DNA from 2 places in the Mycolicibacterium baixiangningiae genome. Region 1 is predicted to be linked to the other one. Evidence: riboswitches for the same ligand, from Rfam matches in the RefSeq annotation. Region 1 holds a riboswitch; the other holds the start of a gene.
The links. Region 1 has a riboswitch for thiamine pyrophosphate ahead of thiD (bifunctional hydroxymethylpyrimidine kinase/phosphomethylpyrimidine kinase). Riboswitches for the same ligand answer to the same signal wherever they lie in the genome.
Positions count from the first base shown of each region.

Region 2: it holds a riboswitch for thiamine pyrophosphate, as region 1 does, so the genes downstream of both, I7X18_RS27955 (ECF transporter S component) here and thiD (bifunctional hydroxymethylpyrimidine kinase/phosphomethylpyrimidine kinase) in region 1, are expected to answer to the same signal.

Region 1 is NZ_CP066218.1:707,827-715,251, forward strand. It holds gene I7X18_RS03290 (flavin-containing monooxygenase) at 1-41, opposite strand, end outside; gene I7X18_RS03295 (septum formation family protein) at 83-697, opposite strand; gene I7X18_RS03300 (alpha/beta hydrolase family protein) at 717-1,337, opposite strand; gene thiD (bifunctional hydroxymethylpyrimidine kinase/phosphomethylpyrimidine kinase) at 1,324-2,181, opposite strand; TPP riboswitch at 2,171-2,280, opposite strand; gene I7X18_RS03310 (MFS transporter) at 2,423-4,120, shown strand; gene I7X18_RS03315 (helix-turn-helix transcriptional regulator) at 4,165-6,912, shown strand; gene I7X18_RS03320 (exodeoxyribonuclease III) at 6,902-7,425, opposite strand, start outside.
Region 2 is NZ_CP066218.1:5,878,556-5,885,980, forward strand. It holds gene hisD (histidinol dehydrogenase) at 111-1,457, shown strand; gene I7X18_RS27940 (SDR family NAD(P)-dependent oxidoreductase) at 1,468-2,214, shown strand; gene I7X18_RS27945 (MFS transporter) at 2,303-3,673, shown strand; gene I7X18_RS27950 (nucleoside/nucleotide kinase family protein) at 3,736-4,296, shown strand; TPP riboswitch at 4,343-4,454, shown strand; gene I7X18_RS27955 (ECF transporter S component) at 4,553-5,197, shown strand; gene I7X18_RS27960 (ABC transporter ATP-binding protein) at 5,194-6,690, shown strand; gene I7X18_RS27965 (energy-coupling factor transporter transmembrane component T family protein) at 6,687-7,425, shown strand, end outside.

The DNA.
Region 1 (7,425 bases):
CCCGCACCCACGATGACCGCGTCATACTGCTCCGAAGTCATGAGTAGACGGTACCCCAGGTATCGGTTGAACCTGCGTCCCCTCAGCCCTTGAGTGACCCGGTCCGCGGCGGGTCCAGCGTCGCGATGCAGGTCACCGCGCGGTCGCCGTCGGTCCACGTCTCGTCGGTGGGGTAGAGCACGTACAGCTGCACGGAATCGTCGGTGACCGCGGCCGGGGAGTAGGTCGCCAGTTCCGGCCCGCAGCGGTTGGCGTACTCGGTGACGGCGTCCTCACCGGGGAAGTCACCGTCGGGCATCATCAGGACCGCGAACACCTCGCCGGCGTGGGGTTCGCCGCAGCTGACGGTCTTCACGGTCATGACCCGGGTGCCGTCGGGGATCTCCGACAGGCAGTCACCCAGCTTCACCTCCGTCGCCGTCACCGTCCCCTGACGCACCACCAGGAAGATCACCAACACCACCGCGATGACGGCCACCACGGCGACGAGCGCCACGATGCCCAGGATCAGCCACAGTTTGTTGTTCTTCTTGGGAGGCGGCCCCGCCGGCGGCATTTCGGTGTACGGCTGCGGCGGTGGCGGCGGGTAGTACGGCTGACCGTAGGCGGGCTGGCCGTACTGCGGCTGGCCGTACGGCGGTTCGCCATACGGGGGCCGGCCGGGTGGCGGGGGTGGCGGACCCGGCGGCATCGTCATGCGAAAGACGATAGCCCGGTCAGGCCAGCAGCCGCAGCGCTGCGTCCACCGCCAGCTTGGGGACGTCGAGTGTCTTGGAGCCCAAGTCGTGTCGCGCGCCGGTGATCTCGACGAGTTCTGTCGGGCCGCCGACGAGCGCGGCGGCGGCGGTGAGTTCGTCGATGCTGCCGAACGGATCCGCGGTGCCGTGGGTGAACACCGTGGGCACCCCGATGCGGGGCAGGTGTTCGGTGCGGGCGCGTTCCGGCTTGCCAGGGGGGTGCAGGGGATAGGAGAACAGGGTCAGCACGTCGACGGCCACGCCGTCACCCGCGACAGTCATCGACGTCATCCGGCCGCCGTAGGAATGACCACCGGCGATCACCGGGCCGTCGGTCAGGCCGCGGGCGACAGACACCGCCTCGGCCACACCCTCCCGATCGGTGGCCGCCGCGCCCTGCCGCGGTGGCCCCTTGGGCCGCGCGCGCCGGAAGGGCAGGTTGTAGCGGATCGCCAGCCAGCCCCGGCCCGCCCACTCGTCGCAGATCCTCACCAGCATCGGTGCGTCGCTGCTGCCACCCGCGCCGTGCGTCAGCAGCACCACGCCCGCGGGGTCCCCGGCCGGTTCATGGGCGATACCCGCGATGTCATCGAGGTGCATCGGCACGCAGCCTGAACATGGCGGACACCGGACCGTGGCCGCCGCCCAGCGGGTAGGCCGCGCGCAGGCTCTCGGTCACCCACCGTTTCGCGAACGCCACCGCATCGGGGACCTCGTAACCGTTCGCCAGGGCGCTGGCCACCGCGGCCGCCAGCGTGTCACCCGCACCGTGATCGTGCACCGTGTCGATGCGTGGCCCGTCGAATTCGACGAAGTCGGTGCCGTTGAACAGCAGATCCGGACTGTGCGGGGACGACCGCAAATGCCCGCCCTTCACCAGCGCCCACTGCGGTCCGAGGGCGTGCAGTGCCTGCACCGCCGCCCGCTGGGACGTCTCGTCCACGACGTCGATACCGACCAGCAGGCGCACCTCGTCGAGGTTGGGCGTCACCAATGTCGCCAGGGGCAACAACTCCGTGCGAAGGGCGTTCAGCGCGCTGGGGTGCAGTAGCGGATCGCCGTGCATGGAGGCGCACACCGGGTCGACCACCAGCGGCACCGAACCAAAAAGCCCCTGCGCCCGCCAGGTGTCGGCGATGGCCTCGATGATCTCCGAGGACGCCAGCATGCCGGTCTTCGCGGCCTGCACTCCGATGTCGGAGGCCACCGCCTCGATCTGTCCGGCGATGACGTCGACCGGGATCTCGTGAAAACCTCTGACACCCAACGAGTTCTGAACCGTCACCGCAGTGACCGCCACCAGGCCGTGCACGCCGAGCAGGGCGAACGTGCGCATGTCGGCCTGGATGCCGGCCCCGCCGCCGGAATCCGATCCGGCGATCGTCATCACCCGCAGCGGCGTCCGGCCCGGTTCGGGCAGGGGAAGGAACCTCGTGTCGGTCATCGTTACTCCCTACGCCGGCATTACCCGGTCAGGTTCCTACGGTCGACAACCCCAGTTGTCCTCTCAGCACGCTCGGTGCGCGCTCCCGCGTGGTCGGTGGTGCGTTGCTCAACCTAGCGCAAGAGGCCGAGGCGAGGAGATAGGAATTGCCGAGCGATTATTTGTATAGCTAATATATGTGTTCTGTGGCGCCCGGGTCGCGCCGCTTCCGCGTCGGATACGAAACGAACGAAGACTGCACATGACAACAGGACTCGGCCGCCGCCGGATGGCCACCGACCTCGACCACCCGCTCTACAAGTGGGTGGTGCTGTCCAACACCACGCTCGGGATGCTGCTGGCGACGGTCAACTCCTCGATCGTGCTGATCTCGCTGCCCGCGATCTTCCGGGGCATCGGGCTCAACCCACTGCAGCCGGCCAACGTGAGCTATCTGCTGTGGCTGCTGATGGGGTACATGGTGGCCACCGCGGTGCTCGTGGTGTTGTTCGGACGACTGGGCGACATGTTCGGCCGCGTCCGCATCTACAACCTCGGCTTCGTCGTCTTCACGCTGTGCGCGATCGCGCTGTCGTTCCAGCCTTTCGACCTCGACGCGGGGGCGTGGTGGCTGATCGGGTGGCGGGTGGTCCAGGGTGTCGGCGGGGCCATGCTGATCGCCTCCTCGGCGGCCATCCTCACCGATGCGTTCCCCGCTCATCAGCGCGGGATGGCGTTGGGCGTCAACATGGTTGCCGCCGTTGCAGGGTCGTTCCTCGGACTCGTGGTCGGCGGCGCGCTGTCCGAATGGCACTGGCAGGCGATCTTCTGGGTGGGCGTCCCGATCGGCATCCTCGGCACGGTCTGGGCGATGAAATCACTGCGCGAACTCGGTGAGCGCAGCCCGGGCCGGCTGGACTGGGCGGGCACGCTGACGCTCGGCCTCGGCCTGACCGTGCTGCTGACCGGGATCACCTACAGCATCCAGCCCTACGACGGTTCGCCCACCGGATGGGGCAACCCGTGGGTGCTCGGCGCGATCGCCTTCGACGTGCTGGCACTGGTGGCGTTCTGCGTCATCGAACTGCGGGTCGACCAGCCGCTGGTCGACATCCGGCTGTTCCGCATCACCGCCTTCGGCATGGGCAACCTCGCCGGGCTGATGTCCTCGGTCGGCCGCGGTGGGCTGCAGTTCATGCTGATCATCTGGCTGCAGGGCATCTGGCTGCCGCTGCGAGGTTACGACTTCGAGGCCACCCCGCTGTGGGCCGCGATCTACATGCTGCCGTTGACCTTCGGCTTCCTGGTGGCCGGACCGCTCTCGGGGTGGTTGTCGGACCGCTACGGCGCCCGGCCGTTCACCGTCGGCGGCATGCTGCTGATGTGCGCCACGTTCGTCGCGCTGGTCATGATTCCCGTCGACTTCGACTACTGGCTGTTCGCGCTGCTGATCTTCCTCAACGGGGTCGGGGGCGGCGTGTTCACCTCGCCGAACTCCGCCGCGATCATGTCGAGCGTGCCGCCGAACGCGCGCGGCGCCGCTTCCGGGGTGCGGGCCACCTTCTTCAACGCCGGCGGATCGCTGTCGATCGGCATCTTCTTCTCCCTGATGATCGTCGGGCTGGCCAACACGCTGCCGGCCGCGATGAGCGCGGGTCTACAGGCCGAAGGCGTGTCGGCGGCAGTCGCCGAGGAGGTCGCGGGGACCCCGCCCGTCGGCAGCCTGTTCGCGGCGTTCCTCGGCTACAACCCGATCGGGGAGCTGCTGGAACCCTCGCACGCACTGCAGCAACCCGGCGTCAACGCGGACGTGCTGACCGGTCAGACGTTCTTCCCGCACCTCATCACCGGACCGTTCCACACGGGGCTGGTGGTGGTGTTCATCGCCGCCGCAGCGATGATGCTGCTCGGTGCGGCGGCGTCGCTTTTCAACGCGGGACGCTACGCCGAGCAACGATGACGATCTGGCACGCAACACCGCCCATCTGCTGCGAAGATACCTAGGTGCCCCTGCAGCTCATCAGCCGCGATGCGGAGTTGAGCGCCGTCGACACATTTCTCGCCGCGGTGCCGTCGGGCACGTCCGTGCTGATACTCGAAGGTGACGCCGGAATCGGCAAGAGCACCGTCTGGCGCGCCGGCATCGCCCGCGCCCGCGCGCGCGGCTTCCGGGTGCTTTCGGCGCGCCCGGTGTCGAGCGAGTCGGCGTCCGCGTACTCGTCGCTGGCCGAGCTGTTCGCCGACGTGGGCACCGCCGTGCTGGACCACCTGCCCGCACCGCAGCGGCTCGCGATCGATCGGGTGCTGTCGCGAGCCGACGACACCGGCCCCGGCACCGATCAGCGTGCGGTGGCCGCCGCGGTGCGGTCGGTGATCGAGCGGCTGGCGCAGTCTGCTCCGGTGCTCGTCGCGATCGACGATCTTCAATGGCTCGACCCGCCGACGGCCCTTGTCGTGGCGGCAGTGGCCCGGCGGTCGTCCGGGCCCGTCGGCTTCCTCGTCACGGTGCGCGCCGGTGAAGGCGCCCGCACGGATGTGCTGGTGGAACCGTCGCGTCCGGAACGGTTGCAGAGGGCGCAGGTGCATCCCATGCCGGTCGGTGCGTTGCACGCTGTGATCGCCAGCCAGCTGGGAAAGTCGCTGCCCCGGCCCAAAATGGCGTGGCTCCACGAGGTTTCGGCGGGCAACCCGTTCCACGCGCTGGAACTGGCGCGGGCGCTGGCCCGGGATTCCGGGGCCACCGGGCCGCTGCCCGGCACGCTCGCCGAGCTGGTCAGGACGCGGATCGCCGGGCTGCCCGGCCAGACCCGCAATGCGCTGCTCGCCGCGGCCTGTATGGCGGCGCCCACCGTGGATCACGTGGCGCAAGCCATCGGCGACGACGTCGAGCGGACGGTCGCCGCCCTCGAGGAGGCCGAACGGCACGGCATCGTCGAGATCAACGGCTACCGGCTGACGTTCGGCCATCCGCTGTTCGCCCGCGGCGTGTACACCGATGCACCGGCCGGCGAGCGCGCCGCGATGCACCGGCGCCTCGCCGACATCGTCGAGAACCCCGAGTCCAAGGCGCGCCACCGCGCTTTGGGTGGTGACGACGATGACGACGAATACACGATCCTGGCCCTCGACGAGGCCGCGGAATCGGCGTGCATCCGTGGCGCCCCCGCGGCGGCCGCTGAACTGCTCGACATGGCTCGTGCCCGGGGTGGTGGTGACACACCCGAGCGGAGCCTGCGCGCCGCGGGGTGTCACTTCGAGGCGGGCGACACCGCTCGGGCACGAGAGTTGTTGGAAGAGAACATCGGCCGAATGACACCCGGTGAGATGCGGGCCAGAGCGCTACATCTGCTCGGCCTGGTCCGGCTGTGGGACAACAGCTCCGCCGACGCGGTGCCGCTGCTGGAACAGGCCGTCGACGAAGTGGGTGTCAGCCCGGACCGCCGCGTGCAGATGCTCGTCATGCTCGCGTTCATCGAGTTCAACGCGGGACGGGCGGACCGGGCGGTGCAGCGCGCGGAAGAGGCGGTGGCACAGGCGAACACGCTGGAGCGAGCCGATCTGCTGAGCCAGGCCCGGCCGATGCGGGCGATGCTGCGGTTCCTGCTCGGCGACGGGCTCGACGAAACCGAACTCGACGGCGTGTTCGACTTCGACGAACCCGACGACATGCCGCTGGCCGCACGGCCGAGGACACTGCACGCCCTGCTGATGTTGTGGACCGGCCACCTCGACGAGGCGGCGGACCGGTTCGCGGCGATTGCCGAACGCTGTATCGAGCGCGGCGACGAGAGCGAGCGGTTCTTCGTCGATTTCCACCTCGGCCAGGTCCACCTGTGGCGGGCGGACTTTGCCGCGGCGGAGCGGGTCGCCGAGGACAGCGTCGAACGGGCGTTGCAGTCCCACAGTGACCTGCCGCTGTTCATCGCGCTGATCGTGCGGGCCATGGTGAGCGCGCACCTCGGCCGGGTGGATCAGACCCGACGCTTCGCCGCACAGGCTTTCACCGTGGGGGAGCGCTGCAGCTCGAGCCGTCTCGGGGTGTGGGCGGTGGCCGGCCTCGGTTTCCTCGAAGTGTCCCTGCGCGACTATCAGGCTGCGGTCGATGTGCTGGCCCCGGCGGTCGAGGGCTGGTCGGCGATGCCGTCCTCGACAGAACTGGTCACGGCGCCATTCCTGCCAGACGCGGCGGAGGCGCTCATCGGGGTCGGGCGGCTCGACGACGCCGAACGGCTCGTCGAGACGGTGGAGAGCAACGGGCAGCGACTCCATCGGCCCTGGATGCTCGCCGTGGGCGCCCGCTGCCGCGCGCTGCTACTCGCCGCACGCGGGGACCTCGCGGGCGCCGTCGCCGCCGGCGAGCGCGCACTGGCCGAGCACAAGCGGTTGCCGATGCCGTTCGAACTGGCCCGGACTCAGTTGACGGTGGGCCGGTTGCAGCACCGGCGACGCCAGTACGACGCCGCCACCGACACCGTCACGGCCGCGCTCACCGCATTCGAGCGGATCGGCGCCGCACTGTGGGCCCAGCAGGCACGCGCCGAACTGGCCGGGCTGGCCGGCCGCCAGACCGCTGCCGGGCTCGCCGAATCCGAGCGCCGCTTCGCCGACTTGGCCGCCGAGGGCCTGACCAACCGGGAGATCGCGGCGGCGCTCTTCGTGAGCGAGAAGACGGTGGAGGCCAACCTGTCCCGCATCTACCGCCGACTGGGCATCCGCTCCCGCGCTGAACTCGCGCGGGCCCTCAACTCCTGAGGTCCACCAGCACCGGAGCGTGATCGCTGGCGCCCTTGCCTTTTCGTTCCTCACGGTCGATCTCGGCGTGGGTGACCCGGTCGGCGAAGGCCGGCGATCCGAGGATGAAGTCGATGCGCATCCCGCGCCGCTTCTGGAACGCCAGCCGGGTGTAGTCCCAGTATGTGTAGACACCGGGGCCCGGCGTGAACGGCCGCACCACGTCGGCATATCCGGCGTCGACGATGGCGTTGAACGCGGCACGCTCGGGTGGTGTGACGTGGGTGCTGTCCCGGTAGGCCTCGACGCTCCACACGTCGTCGTCGGTCGGGGCGATGTTCCAGTCGCCGACCATCGCGATGGGCAGGGACGGGTCGTCGGTCACCCAGCGGTGGGCGGTGTCCCGCAGTGCGGCAAGCCATTCCAGCTTGTAGGCGTAGTGGGGTGAGCCGACGAACCGGCCGTTGGGCACATAGAGGCTCCACACCCGCACGCCGCCGCACGTCGCACCGAGCGCACGGGCCTCGGCGACCG
Region 2 (7,425 bases), 1.0 Mb from region 1:
TATTACTGCATACGAATACACTGACCGAGGTAGGTGACAGCGGGCACAGCGTTCGCAGTACGTGACCGACAGCACCGCCGGTCAAGACCCACCTCGACGGAAGGACGTTCATGACGATTGCGGCCGCGCCACGAAGCGAGATCGCCACCACAGACCTCAAGCTCCCCCAGCGCGAGAGCGTCGAACGGGGAAGCACCGCGTCCGTGCGCTCCACGGTGGAGAGCGTCATCGAAGACATCCGCACCCGTGGCGACGCCGCAGTGCGCGAGTACTCGGAGAAGTTCGACAAGTACTCAGCCGAGAGCTACCTGCTCACTCCGGAGAAGATCGACGAGATCATGGCTCGCGTTCCGCAGCAGGTCATCGACGACATCGAGTTCGTCCAGGAGCAGGTTCGGGTGATGGCCCAGAAACAGCGGGACTCGCTGACCGATTTCGAAATCGAAACGCTCCCCGGTGTTTTCCTCGGCCAGAAGAACGTCCCGGTTCAGGCTGCCGGCGCGTACATCCCGGGCGGAAAGTACCCGTTGCTGGCGAGCGCCCACATGACGATCGTGACGGCGAAGGTCGCCGGGGTGAAGCGAATCGCAGCCTGCACGCCGCTGATCCGGGGTGAGGTGCCGGACGCCACAATCGCGGCCATGCACCTGGCGGGTGCCGACGAGATCTATCTCCTGGGCGGTATCCAGGCGGTGGCGGCCATGGCCGTCGGCACCGAGACCATCCGCCCGGTCAACATGCTCGCCGGTCCCGGCAACGCGTTCGTCGCGGAGGCCAAGCGCCAGTTGTTCGGCGAGGTCGGCATCGACCTGTTCGCCGGGCCGACCGAAGTGCTCATCGTCGCCGACGAGCATGCCGACCCGTTCATCGTCGCCGTCGACCTGCTGTCGCAGGCCGAGCACGGCCCGGACTCACCGGCCGTGCTGATCACCACCAGCGAGGAATTGGGCCGCAAGGTCATCGAACACATCGACACCATCCTGGTCGACATGCCGACCCGCGACTTCGCCGAACCGGCCTGGCGTGACTGGGGTGAGGTCCGCGTGGTCGAGACCCTGGACCAGGCCTACGCCCTCGCCGACGAGTACGCCTCCGAGCACGTGCAGATCCTGACCGAGAACCCGCGCGAAGCGCTGGACAAGATGCACGACTACGGCGCTTTGTTCCTCGGTGAGGGAACCTGTGTTTCCTACGGCGACAAAGTGATCGGGACCAACCACGTCCTCCCCACCCGCGGCGCCGCCCGCTACACCGGCGGGCTGTGGGTCGGAAAGTACCTGCGCACCGTGACCTATCAAGAGGTGACGAACACCGAGTCGAGCGCGTTCTTCGGTGAACTGTGTGGGCGTGCTGCCCGGGTTGAGCTGTTCGAGGGGCATGCGCGGTCCGGCGACGTGCGGGCTGCGAAATACCGCGGCGAGAAGGTGTCGTGGTCTGACCACGACTTCACCGGATAGCGGACAGACCGTGGTCAGTTTCGATCTGAAGGGCAAGTCTGCTCTGGTGACAGGGGCCGGTCGCGGTCTCGGTAAGGCCATCGCCGATGGCCTTACCGAGGCCGGCGCGGTCGTCTACGGAACCAGCCGTGACCGTGACGCTGCGCAGTCCATCGCCCGTCGGTACGGAACGCACCCTGTGGCGGTCGACGTGACCGACACGGCGGCGATGCGCACCAGCGTCGCCGAACTGCTCGACCACAGCGGCGGCATCGACCTGCTGGTCAACAACGCCGGCGTCAACATCCCCAAACCCGCTGTCGATGTCACCGAAGAGGACTGGGACACGGTCCTCGACACGAACCTGCGAGGTCAGTTCTTTCTCACCACCGAGCTGGCGAGGACATGGCTCGCCGCATCACTGCGCGCCGCGGTCGTCAACGTCGCCTCTCAGGCCGGTGTGGTCGCCATCGAAGAGCGGGCCGCATACGGAACCAGTAAGGCCGCACTGATCCATCTGACGAAACAGCTTGCGCTGGAATGGGCTCCGCACGGCATCCGGGTCAACGCAGTGGCCCCGACGTTCGTGCGCACAGAGCTGACCGAATCGACCCTGAGCCGCCCGGAATGGGCCGGTGAACTACTGTCCCGGATTCCCTCGGGCCGCTTCGGCGAACCCGACGACATCGTCGGTGCCGTCGTCTTCCTCCTCAGCGACGCGGCCGCGCTGATCACCGGTCACACCATCGCCATCGACGGCGGATACACGATCCGCTGACCCAGCCGTCCTCAAGCAGCGGGGACCAGCACCGACAGCACAACCAGACGTCGCCGCGAACCGACGTCATCTCATCGATCGGAGAATCATGGCCACCGCCACTCTGACGCCGGAGCAACTCCGTCGGCGCTCCGTGCAGTCCGGCACCATCGGCGCGATCGTCGAATGGTACGAGTACACCGTCTACGGTACGTCGGCCGCGCTCGTCTTCGGACACTTGTTCTTCCCGAATCTGCCTGGCGCCGTGGGACAGATCGTATCGCTGGCCACCTTCGGTGTCGGGTTCCTTGCCCGGCCGGTCGGCGCCTTCGTATCCGGTCACCTCGGCGACCGGATCGGCCGGAAGGCCACCCTGATCATGACCTTCACGATCATGACGGTGGCGACGGCGGCGATCGGTTTCCTGCCCACCTACGCACAGATCGGTGTCGCCGCACCCTTGCTGCTGTGCATCTTGCGGTTGGCGCAGGGCTTCGCCGTCGGCGGCGAATGGGGTGGAGCGGCGATCATCGCCGTGGAGAACTCCCCGCGTGCGAAGCGGGGGCTGTTCGGTTCATGGCCGCAGGTCGGCGTGTCCGCAGGACTGCTGCTGGGCACCGCCGTGGTGTCGTTGTCGTCGTGGATCTCCGGTGACGCCTTCGACGAGTGGGGTTGGCGCATCCCGTTCCTCATGGCCATCGTGCTGGCCTTCGTCGGCCTGTACATCCGTCTCCGGGCCGCCGAAAGCCCGGCATTCCTGACGGAGAAGGCCAAGATGGAGTCGGAACTGGAGAAGCGCAAGGCGCCCGCCGTGGTGCTGTTCCGCAACTACAAGAAGCCGTTGCTGATCGCGATCTTCGGCCGCTTCGCCGAAGCCGGAAACTACTACCTCTTCACCACTTTCGTGCTGTCGTACGTGACGACCACTCTCGACGCGCCACGGTCCTACGGTCTGATCGCGTCCATGGTCGGCGCCACGGCGAACATCATCATGATCCCGGTGTTCGGCCGGCTCTCCGACCGCATCGGCCGGGTGAAGACCTTCCTCATCGGCGGTGCGTTCATCGTCGTCACGGCGTGGCCCATCTTCGCGCTGGTGCACACCGGTCAGCTGTGGGGCATCATCGCCGGCGTCACGATCTTCCTCGCCCTGGGACATGCGATGGTCTACGCACCGCTGCCCGCCCTGTATTGCGAGTTGTTCCCCACGGCGGTGCGCTATTCCGGGATCTCGATCGGCTACCAGATGGCGTCGATCCTGCTGGCCAGTTTCACCCCGGCGCTGGCCAGCGCCATGGTCCTGTGGGCAGACGGCGGTCTCTGGATGGTCATCGTATTCGCGATCCTCACCACCGTCGTCGCGATGATCGCCATTTCGTTCGCCCGCGACCGCAGGCATCTCGAACTCGACGAGATCGACGCCGAATTGGACGGCATCGCCGAGGATCACGCGCAGAACCGGTCGCCGTCGCACGGCTGAACCCGAACCGGGATCGACGGCGAATCGGCGCTGCTACGTTCGACGTCGACATGGAGACCGGCGTGCCACTAGAGAGCGTCGTCCGCCGCTTGACCGCCGCCGGCGCCACCACCGTTTTGATCGACGGGCGGTCCGGGTCGGGCAAGTCGACCCTCGCTGACCAGTTGTGCGCGCGATGGGAATCCAGCGTGGTGGTTCGCCTCGACGACATCTACCCCGGGTGGGACGGACTGGCCTGGGCCATCGACCACATTTACCGGGAACTGCTACATCCGCGCGCCGACGGCCGCCGGGGATGCTGGCGGCGCTGGGACTGGGCCACCGGTACCGCCGACGACTGGAACAGCGTCGAACCCGGCCGGCGGCTGATCGTCGAGGGGGTCGGCGCGTTGTCCCGCGCCAGCAGCGCGGTGGCCGATCTCGGTATCTGGGTCGACGCCCCCGACGACGTCCGCAAGCAGCGGGCGTTGCAGCGTGACGGCGACTCCTTCCGTCCGCACTGGGAGCGGTGGGCACGACAGGAGGACACGTACATCGCCGGTCACGCACCGCGTTCGGCAGCCGACATCCTGGTGACCGAGACCGCGTCCGGGCTGATCTGGACCGAGACAAACACGCGATAGCGCCTGCCCCGGTGTAGCGGCGGCGCACTCCCTGCGCTAGCTTGAGGCGGAACCACACGGGAGCGCACACCGAGTGCGCTGAGAGGACGGCTGACGCGCCGTCGACCGTACGAACCTGACCGGGTAATGCCGGCGTAGGGAGATGCGTATGAAGACCGTCATCGACACATCACTGATATAGCAGCGCCTCGGGCAGCACCGCGCCCGTAGCCAATGCCGCTGTGTACCAGCACATTTCGAACTTCAAGGAGGCCTCATGGGCCGGCAACACATCACGGACCCCGCAGCACCTGATCACACCACCACGACCAACGCCCCGGGGCGGTGGCGGGTGGTCGACATCGTCGTCGCGAGCGTGCTCGCAGTGGCGGCGGGCCTGGTCTTCGTCTTCTGGAACATCGCATCAAACCCGATCACCGCCCCGCTGGAGGCGGTGGTCCCAGGCCTTCAGGCGCTGGCCGGTGGTGGGTGGCTGTTCGCCGGCGTGCTCGTGGCGCTGGTGATCCGCAAACCCGGTGCAGCCCTATTCGGTGAGATGGTCGCCGCGACCGTGTCGGCGCTCGTCGGCAACCAGTGGGGAGTCCTGACCATCGAATTCGGGCTCGTGCAGGGTCTGGGCGCCGAACTGATCTTCGCGCTGTTCCTCTACCGCCGCTGGAATCTGCCGGTGGCGATCGCCGCCGGGGCGTTCGCGGGTCTGGCGATGGGCGTCAACGAAGTCATCCTCTGGTATCCCGACGCGACGACGGCCTTCAAGGCCATCTACACGGCCTCAGGCGTCGTGTCCGGCGCCGTGATCGCGGGCGTCGGTTCCTGGTTCATGGTCAAGGGCCTGGCGAAGACCGGGGCGCTCAGCCGGTTCGCGTCGGGCAGGGTGATGCTCAGCCGCAAACCCGAATGACCCCGGCCGCGCAACCGGCCCGCGGGGCAGGGGTGACGGCCGAGAGTTGGGGCTGGCAGCACGCCGGTCAGCGCGGCTGGGCCGTCCGCGACCTGGACCTGTCCATCGAACCCGGACAACGGGTGTTGCTACTCGGACCGTCGGGGTCGGGGAAGTCCACGATCCTGCACGGACTCGCCGGGCTCCTCGGCGGTGCAGAAGACGGCCGGGAGGCGGGGCGTCTGCTCGTCGACGGTGCGCGACCGGCCGAGCGACGCTCCCGGATCGGGATGGTGCTGCAGGACCCCGACTCACAGGTGATCCTCTCCCGCGTCGGCGACGACGTCGCCTTCGGCATGGAGAACTTCCGCGTTCCGCGCGCTGCGATATGGCCGCGCGTTCACGACGCGCTGCGCGCAGTGGGGCTGAGCCTGCCGCTCACCCAGGACACCGCGCACCTGTCCGGTGGGCAGAAGCAACGTCTCGCGCTGGCCGGTGTCCTGGCGATGCATCCGGGGCTGATCCTGCTCGACGAGCCCACCGCCAACCTCGATCCGGCCGGTGTCGTCGAGGTTCGGGATGCCGTCGCCGCCGCCGCCGACCTGACCGGCGCCACCCTCGTCATCGTCGAACACCGCACGAAGGTGTGGCTGCCCGTCGTCGACCGGGTCGTCGTGGTGGGCGAAGACGGCGACATCATCGCCGACGGAACCCCGGAGCAGACGGTGCAGCGGGAGAGCGCGCACCTGGTCCGTTCCGGCATCTGGGTTCCGGATGCACCTGCGCCCACAGTCCATCGCCATCCGCCCGCGCACGCCGAACCGTTGCTGGCCGCCGCCAAGCTGTCGGTGGGTCACCGCACGGGACCGGCCCTGCAGAGCGGGCTCGACCTCGAATTCCGCCGGGGCCGCATCACGACGGTCAGCGGACCGAACGGTTCAGGTAAATCGACCCTCGCCCTGACGCTGGGCGGACTGCTGCCACCGCGCGACGGCACCCTCGAGGCCGTGGGCGCCTTCGCGCCGTCACCGAAGAATCGGCAACCCGTCCGGTGGCGCTCCAAGGAACTCCTCACCCGGATCACCAGCGTGTTCCAAGACCCCGAACACCAGTTCCTCACCGCGACGGTGCGTGACGAAATCCTGCTCGGGCCCAGGGCGCTCAAACGGGGCACGGCCGAGACAGCCACGCTGGGCGACGCCCTGCTGGAGCGACTCCGCCTCGCCCACCTGGCTGACCAGAGCCCCTACGCCCTCTCGGGTGGCGAGAAGCGGCGACTGTCCGTCGCGACGGTGCTGATGACGCGACCCGGCGTCATCGTCCTCGACGAACCGACCTTCGGGCAGGACCGCCGCACCTGGGAAGAGCTGATCCACCTGCTCGCCGAGATCGCCGACGAGGGCACGGCGGTGGTGGCCGTGACCCACGACGCCGAGTTCGTCCACATACTCGCCGACGACCGCATCGACCTTCCTGCGCTCGCCGCGCCCCAGCCCGCCGGCGGTACACGATGACCCTCGGCGCCCGCCGGACGGTGAACCCGGTCGCGAGGCTCCTGACCGCCGGTGTGATCGCCGTCGCCCTCGTGTTGAGCGTCGACTGGGTCTCGGCGCTCACCGCGCTCGTGCTGGAGATTCCGCTCCTGGTGCTGCTCGGAGTCCGGCTGCGGTCCTTCCTGATTCGCGGCGGATTGATCACCGTCGCAGCCGGGCTGACCGCCCTCACCAACCTTCTCTACGGTGAGGTCAGCGGCACCGTGCATTGGCATTTCCTGTTGATCAACGTCAGCGACGGCTCCATCGAGTTGGCGTTGGCCATGTTCCTGCGCGTCCTGGCGATCGCGCTGCCGTCGGTGTTCCTGTTCCTCGATGTGCAGGCGACGGAACTGGCGGACGGACTGGGTCAGATCTTCCGACTGCCCTCCCGTTTCGTCGTGGGGGCGCTGGCGGGGATGCGGCTGGTCGGGTTACTGCGCGAGGACTGGCGCTACCTGGGCTACGCGCGCAGGGCCCGCGGCGTCGCTGATCATGCCCGCGTGCGGCGAGCGCTGGGCCAGGCGTTCGCGTTGCTCGTCTTCGCACTGCGCCGCGGCTCGAAGCTGGCGACCGCGATGGAAGCGCGCGGATTCGGCGCCTACTCCGACCGCACCTGGGCCCGGCCCTCGAGGTTCGGGGCGCCGGAGTGCACCCTGGTGTTCGCGGGAGTCGCCATCGCGGCGGCGTCGATCGCCGTCTCGATCGGCTATGGCG